DNA from 2 places in the Bacillus basilensis genome. Region 1 is predicted to be linked to the other one. Evidence: riboswitches for the same ligand, from Rfam matches in the RefSeq annotation. Region 1 holds a riboswitch; the other holds the start of a gene.

What was found. A riboswitch is a leader RNA that binds a small molecule or an ion and turns the genes downstream of it on or off. The one in region 1 is predicted to bind FMN.
Region 2: another riboswitch for FMN. It lies ahead of ACQVV1_RS12875 (ECF transporter S component); the one in region 1 lies ahead of ribD (bifunctional diaminohydroxyphosphoribosylaminopyrimidine deaminase/5-amino-6-(5-phosphoribosylamino)uracil reductase RibD).

Annotation. Positions count from the first base shown of each region.
Region 1 is NZ_JBNTQO010000002.1:213,058-218,490, forward strand. Features, by position in the region: gene ribBA (bifunctional 3,4-dihydroxy-2-butanone 4-phosphate synthase/GTP cyclohydrolase II) at 1-643, opposite strand, end outside; gene ribE (riboflavin synthase subunit alpha) at 656-1,300, opposite strand; gene ribD (bifunctional diaminohydroxyphosphoribosylaminopyrimidine deaminase/5-amino-6-(5-phosphoribosylamino)uracil reductase RibD) at 1,282-2,394, opposite strand; FMN riboswitch at 2,701-2,844, opposite strand; gene ACQVV1_RS04550 (CDGSH iron-sulfur domain-containing protein) at 3,035-3,241, opposite strand; gene ACQVV1_RS04555 (DUF2552 family protein) at 3,530-3,775, shown strand; gene ACQVV1_RS04560 (alpha/beta hydrolase) at 3,786-4,709, opposite strand; gene ACQVV1_RS04565 (GNAT family N-acetyltransferase) at 4,791-5,273, shown strand; gene ACQVV1_RS04570 (LacI family DNA-binding transcriptional regulator) at 5,373-5,433, shown strand, end outside.
Region 2 is NZ_JBNTQO010000005.1:181,734-187,166, forward strand. Features, by position in the region: gene ACQVV1_RS12865 (peptidoglycan DD-metalloendopeptidase family protein) at 1-440, shown strand, start outside; gene ACQVV1_RS12870 (hypothetical protein) at 470-1,156, opposite strand; FMN riboswitch at 1,402-1,541, shown strand; gene ACQVV1_RS12875 (ECF transporter S component) at 1,704-2,282, shown strand; gene ACQVV1_RS12880 (ferredoxin) at 2,479-2,727, opposite strand; gene ACQVV1_RS12885 (YpbB family protein) at 3,008-4,069, shown strand; gene ACQVV1_RS12890 (RecQ family ATP-dependent DNA helicase) at 4,059-5,433, shown strand, end outside.

The sequences.
Region 1 (5,433 bases):
CTGTAGGTAATGTAATTTCCACTTCTCTCGTCACAAGTGTTTCATGATGGCGGCGATAAGCGATTAAATCTTCTATTGTAATCATTTTTATATCAAATTGTTTTGCACACTGTAGTAAATCAGGGACGCGTGCCATCGTACCGTCCTCATTGATAATCTCGCAAATGACTCCAGCTGGTTCTGCTCCGCAAAGCTGTGCTAAATCGACAGCAGCTTCTGTATGACCAGCACGACGCAGGACACCGCCTTCTTTCGCGATTAATGGAAAGATATGTCCAGGTCGATTAAAATCAGCGCCTTTTGATGCAGGGTTTAACAATTCTTGTATCGTAGTTGCACGTTCGTGAGCGCTAATCCCTGTTGTGGTAGAAACATGGTCAATGCTCACTGTAAATGCAGTATGATGCGAATCTGTATTATGAGATACCATTGGTTCTAGTTGTAGGCGTTCTGCGTACCCTTCCGTAATCGGTACACAAACGAGACCGCGTCCATGTGTAATCATAAAATTAATCGTTTCTGGCGTAATATACTCTGCTAAAGCGATAAAATCGCCTTCGTTTTCACGGTTTTCATCATCACATACGATAACGACTTTTCCTTGTTTTAAATCTTCTAGAGCTTCTTCAATACGATGAAACATAATGCTTCCCCCTTATAGAAATCCGTTTTCTTGTAAAAAGTTTTCGGTCATTGAACCTTTTCGTCTTACAGGCTTAGTAATAAAGCGTTCGATATATTTACCAATCATGTCACACTCAATGTTTACGATGTCACCGGCATTCTTTTCTCCGATAACAGATTCGCTTACTGTGTGCGGGATGAGTGAGATTGTAATGGAAGATTCGTCTATATCAAATATTGTCAAACTCGTTCCATCAACAGCAATGGATCCTTTATGCAAACAATAGCGTAGCAGTTCATCCGAAATAGCTATTTTGTAATAGATGGCATTATAGTGTTGTTTTTTGTTTAATATCGTCCCGATGCCATCAATATGTCCTGAAACGAAATGTCCACCGAATCGTCCATTTGCAGCCATTGCTCGCTCTAAATTTACTTTAGAGTGTGATTTGAGTAGGCAAAGTGATGTTGATTTCATCGTTTCGGGCATTGCATCAACTGTAAATGAAGTAGGTGTAAAGCTCGTTACAGTTAAGCAAATACCGTTAACCGCTATACTATCGCCTAAATGAACATCTGATAAAATTTCATTTGCATGTATCGTTAACTTCATTGCTTCCCCGCTTTGTTGCATATTTGTTATCGTTCCTAATTCTTCTACAATTCCTGTAAACATTTCGTCACCTCGTTTCGGGCATTCGCAACGATTTTTATATCATCGCCAATTTGTTTCATCTCTTGAATTTTTAAGGAAAGCGCATCTTGTAATTTTGAAAAACCATTTCCGCCAAATAAAGTAGGGGCATCTTTCCCGCCAATTAATTTTGGACTTATATAAGTTACAATTTCATTGAAATTATTTGTTTGTAAGAAACTTGCATGAACCGTTTGACCACCCTCAACGAAAAGAGATAGGATTTGTTTTTCACCGAGTAGGTCTAAAACATCTTGAATTTCAATTTGTTTCGTTTTCATTTGGAATATAAATATATTTTCAGATTCATAAGAAGCTATTTTCTCTTTATTTACATCCTTACCAACCATAATCCATGTCGGTGTTAAACAATCTGTTATGACATGAGAAGATGGTGGCGTTTTTAAATGAGTATCTAAAATAACGCGTATTGGATTTTTACCCCCATTAGGAATTCTTGTTGTTAAATGCGGATTATCAGCTATAACTGTATTCACTCCAACAAGAATTGCATCGTGTGTATGGCGATATTGATGAACATCAGCTCGTGCTTCTTCACCTGTAATCCATTTACTGTCACCAGTTACAGTTGCTGTTTTTCCATCTAAGCTCATCGCTGTTTTTATTGTTACAAATGGGCGTTTCGTTTTCATGTAGTGAAAAAAGTAGCGATTTAATAAAACTGCTTCTGCTTCAAGGACACCGGTAGTTACTTCGATTCCAGCTTCTTCTAATCTCCTTTTTCCATTACCAGAAACGAGCGGGTTACAATCAAGGGTAGCAATTACAACGCGCTTAACTCCCTTTTCGATGAGCAATTCACAGCAAGGTGGTGTTTTTCCAAAATGGCTACACGGTTCCAGTGTTACATAAACGGTAGCGCCTTTGGCGTTCTGACCAGCCATTTGAAGGGCATGAACTTCTGCGTGTTCTTTACCAGCACGTAAATGAGCCCCCATACCGACGATGTTTCCATCTTTTATAACAACAGCACCAACCATAGGATTTGGACTTGTTTGTCCTGATGTTCCTTCTGCTAACTGCAGGGCAATCCTCATATATTCTTGATCTGTCATTTTCTTCACCTCTCCTAAAAAAATCAAAAAACCCCAAGGATTTAATATCCTTGGGGTTTGGGAGACGTGATTTCTAGAAATATAGTTCGAATACGAAAGCATAGGGAAGAAACCTAACGATAATCGATATTTCTGCATAAGGAAAAAACCTAGCAAAATATCGGATTTTTTAAACGCTAGTTGTCTCTTTTTATTTCAGTATAAAAAATGAGTATAGAAAACTAAACATATATAAAGAATCAAAATGAATCTTTAAAAATATGCATACTGAAATAAAAGTGTATTCACTATATAAAAAACTAGAAACATATCCTTCTCCCATCCAGACTATACTGTCGGCCCTAGAGTTTCACTAGATCCACCGTTTTCGAGTTGAAAACGGGTCACGGACTTAGAAGCTTTCGCTTCATCACCGCCGGTTGGGAATTTCACCCGACCCCGAAGGATGCTGTTTGGTCAAATTATAGCACAAAAAAAATAAAAGGCTAGTAAAAAGTATTCGAATGTGAAGAATTGTGTGAAAATATATGTAGGCTGGAATGAAGACAAAAGTATTAGAAATGTTGTAAGGAGAAGGGATATAGCGGAGTTGATAAAAAGAAAAAACATGCACAAAAAAATGTGCATGTCACATGTAAAATTATTCTGCCTCTGGTGCTCTAACAACAGACTCAAATTTACCTTTATGCGAAGCATCGCAATAAGGCATATTTTTTGATAAACCACAACGGCATAAAGAAAATGCCGGTTTTGCTGGGAATACATTCCCCTGTGAGTCGACTAATTCCACGTCCCCTGTAACGCGAAAAGAGCCATTGTCATTTACTTTAATTTGTACTTTTGCCAACACTATCCCTCCTTCCCAAACGCTTAATTCCATCATATAATCAAGAGAAGTACTTGACAATATAAAGTGAAACTTTAATCAGTGGGGGAGGCATCCCCCACTGATTATTAGTTGAACCAATCGGGCTTTTAGGGGCAGTTAATCTCACACCTAACGTCTTTGTTTCAGCTGAATTTTGAGGTAGGATTTTTACTGCCCGCAAATAGCGGGGCAAAAAGAGCACTTTGTTCGAAAGAGAAGAGAGTGTTATAATGTTTTTTATAACTGACTAGAGTAAGGTGACGAAAGATGGATAAACAATTACGTACATTACGAAATATTGCAGATGAGCGCACGTGGGCATCATTTTTGAATGATAATCATCCATATAGTTTGTTACATTGGTCCATTGCAGGTGTAGGACAAGAATCGAAGGATGTTTGGTTACTTCAAGATGAAGTAACCTTTCAAACGACAGAATTTCCAACGTTAGATGATGCAATGCAATGGATTTCTGAAAATATGGAACAAGTTACAGACGTTTTAGCGCAATAAAAAAACAGGCTTATGCAAGCCTGTTTTTTGTTTCTTTCACATATGTGTTTAAAAATTGATCGACGGCTGCTTCATACTCTTCTTTATTTTCGTTATAAGAGCAAGCATGTGCACCGTGTTCTGCAATATAAAGTTGTTTCTTATTCTCTTTTGCTTCATATAACGCTTTTGTCATATCAGCTAAAATATAATCGTCATCTTTACTATGAATAAAGAGAACGGGATTGTTAATGTTTTTTATACAGTCGATTGGTGACACTTCACGAATTGTATAACCGTCGCGAACTTTTAAAAATGCGTTTGCTAAAGGTAATAAAGGCCATTTTGGTAAATGGAATTCCACTTTTAAACGGTGCTGCAATTGCCCGTAAAAATCAGAGAAAGGACAATCCGCAATATAAAAATCAGCCCCATCTTCTACAAGCCCTGCGTATTGAAGAAGTGTTGCAGCTCCCATCGATTCACCATGAATACCAAGGGTTATATTTGTGCCAAAACGACTTTTTAGCCAGTCAACTACAGATTTTAAATCATGTTTTTCATAATATCCATAGCTTGTTGTTTTTCCACCAGTTCTACCATGACGACGATGATCATAAATAACGACATTATATCCTCTGTTTAAAAATAAGTTTGCATATTTTACAGAGTTCATTTTATTTACAGTTACGCCGTGACAAAAAACCATAAACTTATTGGAATGACCAGCAGGAATGTAATACCCGTGAAGATCATATCCGAATTGCGAAGGGATATGAATTTCTTCTTTATGAAGAGCATCAAAATCCTCTATACGAAAATGTTTTTTCGTTTCTCTTTCGAGTACTTCTTCCTCTGTTTTTTTCTTTAAGTACATCACTTTATTTGTAAAGAAAATCCCAAGGGCAGTTATCGCACCTAGTATAGTAAACAATGCTGCAAAAAAACGTTTCATACTTTACCTCATCCTCCAAATACCGTTACATGTGATACACTTATATTGTATCACAATGATAGAAAAGGGGAGAAATAGGAAATGCTGCATATACAAAAAATTACACCAGCGATGAAAGAAACAATCCGAATGTTCATGTGTGCGAACTGGGGAAGTTCATTGATGGTTTCGCGTGGTAAGGGGCATCGGTTAGAAGAGTTGTCAGGATTTGTTGCGCTCTCAGATGACAGAATAATCGGAATTATAACATATGAAGTGAACGGAAATATGTGTGAAATTGTATCGTTAGATAGCTTAGAAGAAAGAAAAGGAATAGGGACGAAGCTTGTAGATTGTGTATTACAAGTTGCAGAAGAAGAACGGTGCAGGCAGGTTTGGCTTATTACAACAAATGATAATATGAATGCGTTACGTTTTTACCAAAAACGTAATTTTGTGATGACTCATTTATATGTGAACGCAGTGGAAGAAGCACGAAAGATAAAGAAAGAAATTCCACGTATTGGATATGACGGTATCTCAATTTTGCATGAAATTCAATTAGAGTATCATTTAATGAAATGATGTAACAATTTTCAGAAATATAAGTTATTAACCTTGACGAATAGTAGAATATAGGTTACCGTAAAATTGTAATCTATTACCATATTAAGGGGTGACGATGTGGCAACTATACGTGATGTGGCAAAATTAGCAGGTGTTTCAGTCGCAACCGTTTCACGAG
Region 2 (5,433 bases), on a different contig from region 1:
CGGTGGCAGCTATTCAAGATGGTAAGGTAACAAAGTCTTATTATTCAAGTAGTTATGGAAATGTTGTATTTATTAAACATGGAGAATATGAGGCTGTGTATGCACATTTAAATAAGAGATATGTAGTTCAAGGGGATTATATTTCAAAAGGAGAAATAATTGGAGAAGTAGGGAATACAGGAGAATCTCGAGGTGCACACTTACATTTAGAAGTTCATCAAGGAAGATGGACGATGGCAAAAAAGAATGCGATGAATCCATTGCTTGTTTTACATGAACAAAGAAACGAAGTCGTTTCTTCCTCGTTATATGTCGTTCAAAAAGGGGACACTTTAGTTAGCATTGCACGGAAATTTAGCATGTCTGTTAAGGAAATTAAAGAAAAAAATGGGCTGCAGCAAGAGCTGATTTATCCAAATCAACAATTATACGTAAAGTAAAAAAAGAGCTAGTTTAACTAGCTCTTTTTTTACCAAAAAATAAAGACACATATAAATCCAGAAATAGCTAAGTAGCTATATAAGTAAAATACTTTTGTTCTGGTTTTTTCGTTTGTTCGAAAAAGTACAATAGTCGGTTCAATTAAACCGATTGTCAAACAAAGTAGACCAAGGAGCATACAACCAATTGAAATGGAGTACAGGGCGATTTGTGGTGCTTGAAATGGAATCATCCATTTTAATAAAAATGCAATAAGTGCAGTGTAGCAAATGCTGCCAATGTATTTATTCAACGGTGCATTAGAACGGAAACCTGGAAGCTTTTTTAAGAAAGAGCGGGAAACAACTTCAGTTTGTAAAGATGTATGCTCTTCGATTATTTTTTGAGCTTCTTTTCCTTTTTGGAAAAGGGATAATATCCAGTTTCGCTTCCCTTGAAAAATAAATTGAGAAGTTGTTAAATAATGATCCACCTTCACTTTATTCCAACTTTTCCACGGATGACGCTCACATAATTTTAATTTACTCTCTGTTTTTTTATCATACTGATAAATACTGATGCCATCTTCGTCGAAAGTAGCATAGTATGTCTCGCTTGAGAATGTGCCTAAATCAATTGGACAGTAGAAAAGTAATTCTTTTTTTAAGTAAAAGTATTCTTTTCTTAAGTTTTTTTTCATTGTTTCTCGAATAGAGTGTCTCTTTTCTTTCTTCATGACATTTCCTCCATAATCCAGAAAATGTTCTTATCTTAACAATTCAACATCTTATCACTTTTAATTATATATGACTAGGGGATTTATAGGAGAAATGCCGAATGCTAAAAAATATGGGGTGTATTGTAAAATATAATGAATGGTTTTGATTATGTAAAATCAATAACTTATTTTTAATAAGTTACGATTTTTTTGTTCACAATCCAATCATGTTGTTGTATAATGAAGTGGAAAATAGAATATCGGTCTATCTTCGGGGCAGGGTGAAAATCCCGACCGGCGGTGATGAACTATATGTGATTTTGTTCTAAGCCCGCGAGCCGTTAAGGCAGGATTTGGTGTGATTCCAAAGCCGACAGTATAGTCTGGATGGGAGAAGATGGAGGTTCAAGCGTTCAAAAAAGATATGGATTTGAACGTCTGTTTGATGTGCCTTAAATTCTCCCTTTGTGTAAAACACAAAGGGTTTTTTCGTTCTATGAAAAAGTAGGCATAGCAGAACCTTTCCACTTTCCATGAGATGATCGATGGAAAAGGAGAGAGAAAGATGAAACAAAAAAACAGTGTAGTGCAGATGGTGAGTGTAGCGATGCTAAGTAGTATTGCATATTTACTGATGATGTTGGATTTCCCGTTCCCAGGGCTTCCGCCATTCTTAAAAATTGATTTTAGTGATGTACCGGCTCTAATTGCAGCGATTATCTTCGGACCAATTGCGGGAGTAATTGTAGAGGCGATAAAGAATATTTTACATTATGGGATTCAAGGAAGTTTAACGGGAGTACCAGTTGGAGAAATAGCTAACTTTATTGCAGGATGTTTATTTATTGGACCAGCAGCTTTCTTATTTAGGAAGTATCGTACTGTTAAGAGCTTAACGACAGGATTAATGCTAGGGACAATTACAATGGCGCTTATTATGAGTATATTAAATTACATCATCATATTCCCAGCTTACACTTGGTTTTTAAATTCGCCAGCTATGTCTAGTGAGGCTATAAGAACAACGGTTGTAACGGCAATCTTACCGTTTAATTTGATTAAAGGGATTGTTGTGACAATTGTATTTGTAGCGTTATTCTCACGCCTGAAAGTATGGATGTTTGCAAAAATGAAAAATGCATAAAATATAAAGTGAAACTTCAATCAGTGGGGGGCATCCCCCACTGATTATTAGCCCTCACCAATCGGGCTGCCCGGCAAATAGCGAGGCAAAAAAACCATTAGTAGTATGGAACTACTAATGTTTTTTTTATAAGTATCATGAAAACAAAAAATGTCCCTCATATTAATGAGGGACATTTTTTGAAGTTAATAAAAGACTATTCGAATTTTAAAGCATCGCCGTCAAATGATTCGTCAGCAACTTTAATTGAGTCAGTTGGACAACCTTCGAATGCATCCATCATATCTTCAAGTAATACATCTGGAATCTCAACGATACCTTGGTTATCGTCTAATGTTACGAATGCAATACCTTCATCATCATAGTCATAAATGTCTGGTGCAGCAGCGCCACAAGCACCACATGCAATACAAGTATCTTTATCAACGATTGTATATTTTGCCATCTTTTTTCCCTCCTGATAATATGTATGTGAAAAGCTCGCCATAAAAATTATAACCTTATTGTAAAACGGTTTTTAAAACTTTTCAACATAAAATTATAATGATAATGCTTATCAATTAGGGTGTCAACTAATTTTTGTATTATGTCATAAGATTTTCAAAATACGTAAATGTTATTTCGTTTGGTACAATAGAATATATACAAGTATATAGTGCCGATATGATAAGTTAGTGTAATTATACCAAAAAGCAATTAAGTTAGATTGAAAGGTGGAAGCGGTAATGCAACTACAATATACTTTATTGTATTGTTTAAAACAATTGAATGGTGAAAGGACCGTTTCTTCTATTTATTATTTATTAAAGGGAAAACGATCTTCGCAAACATTACAAGATGGAAATATGTTCCGAATTTCTTTTTTGTTTGGGATATATAAATCATTAAATAGAATTGAATATGATCGTGAAGTTGCAAAGTTGTTGCAAGCAGATTTGATTCAAGAAATACATGAGAATACATATTTGTTAACACCTAAAGGTAAAATGCAGTTGCATACATGGGAGGGAGTGTATGCTTTTCCAGCGCATTTACATGGTTTGCACTATGGTGAATTAGGTGAAACATTTTGGAAAAGATTATCTTTAATTATTCAAACTATATCTAATTTACAACAGAATAATACGAAATTTATTCCTATTCAACAAGATACAGAAATAATGATGTGGGTGAAACGCTTTTTAACAGGTATGCCGTATAGGCGAAATGAATTGGCTAAAAGATTATGGAAAGAAATACATAATCTTTTAGGGAAATGTGATGTGGTAGAAGCGACGATTGTAACATATAGATTAACAGGATATGAACGTATCGGTTGTACATTGCAGCAGTTAGCTGAAATTACGAAACAAGATATATTTAGGGTGTACTTTTTATTTTGGGGTGCAATTCATCTCCTTATACAAGAAGTTCGCGATAAAGAAAATGAATTTCCGTTATTAGCTGAAATTATCTCTTATCCGAATGAGAGAGCTGAATTATTTAGTTTATCAACGAAAAAAACATATAATTTTTGGAGGCAAGGGCGCTCATTAGAAGAAATAGCGACAATTAGAAATCTAAAGGTTGCAACGATAGAAGATCATTTTGTTGAAATTGCTTTGAGAGAAAGAGATTTTTCTATCGAGATGTTTATGGAAAAAGACAAAATAGATAAAGTAACAGAAGTAATTGATGCATTACAAACACGTAAGTTACGTGAGTTGAAACAAGCGGTTGGAGAGGATATCTCTTATTTTGAAGTTCGTCTTGTATTGGCGCGGATGGAGGGTATAAATGAAGCTTGAGGAATATTTATATAGGTGGTTTGGATATTCTGAATTTCGTCCAGGTCAAAAAGGGGTAATTACAGATTTATTGGAAGGAAAAGATGTTATAGCGATGCTTCCGACCGGAAGAGGGAAGTCTATGTGTTATCAACTTCCAGGGCTAATGCAAGAAGGGACAGTACTTGTTGTATCACCATTATTATCTTTGATGGAAGATCAGGTTACACAATTAAAATATGTTGTGAAAAACCGAGTGATAGCATTTAATAGTTTTCGGACATTACATGAAAAAAGAGAAGCGATGAAAAGATTAGCTTCATATAAATTTATTTTTGTTTCACCAGAGATGTTGCAATCGGAATTGTTAATAAGAGAATTGAAGAAAGTTCATATTTCATTATTTGTTGTGGATGAAGCTCATTGTATTTCGCAATGGGGTTATGATTTTAGACCAGATTATAAAAAACTAAATGTAGTCATTGAGAATATCGGGTCTCCTACGGTGCTAGCATTAACGGCAACAGCGACGAAAGATGTACTCCGAGATATAGCAGAGAGTTTAAATTTGGAGAATGTGATGCAGCATGTATACTCTATTGATCGTCCAAATATTGCAATGGAAGTACAATTTGTTACGACGATAGAAGAGAAGAAAGAAGCGCTTTTGGACCAGGTAATGTATTTACAAGGCCCAGGGATTGTATATTGTTCAAGCCGAGCGTGGACAGAACGTTTAACGGAATATTTAAGAGGAAAAGGCGTTACTGGTGTCGCTTTCTATCATGGTGGTATGGAACATGAAGAGCGTATGTTAATTCAACAGCAGTTTATGAATGACCAGTTGCAGCTTGTAATATGTACAAGTGCTTTTGGTATGGGAGTAAATAAGTCGAATACGAGATATATTATTCATTTCCATTACCCGACTAATATCGCTTCTTATTTACAAGAAATCGGAAGAGCGGGAAGAGATGGTGAACCGAGTATAGCTATCTTACTATGTAGTCCGTTAGATCACGATTTACCAATTTCAATAATTGAAGATGAATTGCCAAGTCAGTCACAAATACAATTTTTATTTTCTTTACTGCAAGAAAGAATGTTTCAAACGAAAGAATTACCAATAGAAGAGGTAGAAGAAATTTGTTATAATGCAGCAAGATTTAATGAACAATATTGGCGTTTCATCCGCTATCATCTTGAACGGCTTGGAATCATACAACAGCGAAAATTAATATTAGAGAGCTTGTCAGATGAAATTATGAACAGATTAATAGCTGAAGTAGAAATAAGGCTACGTAATAAATATAGTGAGCTAGAAAACATGAAATCATGGATACAAGTGAAAGAATGTAGACGTGAATATTTGCTGCAACAGTTCG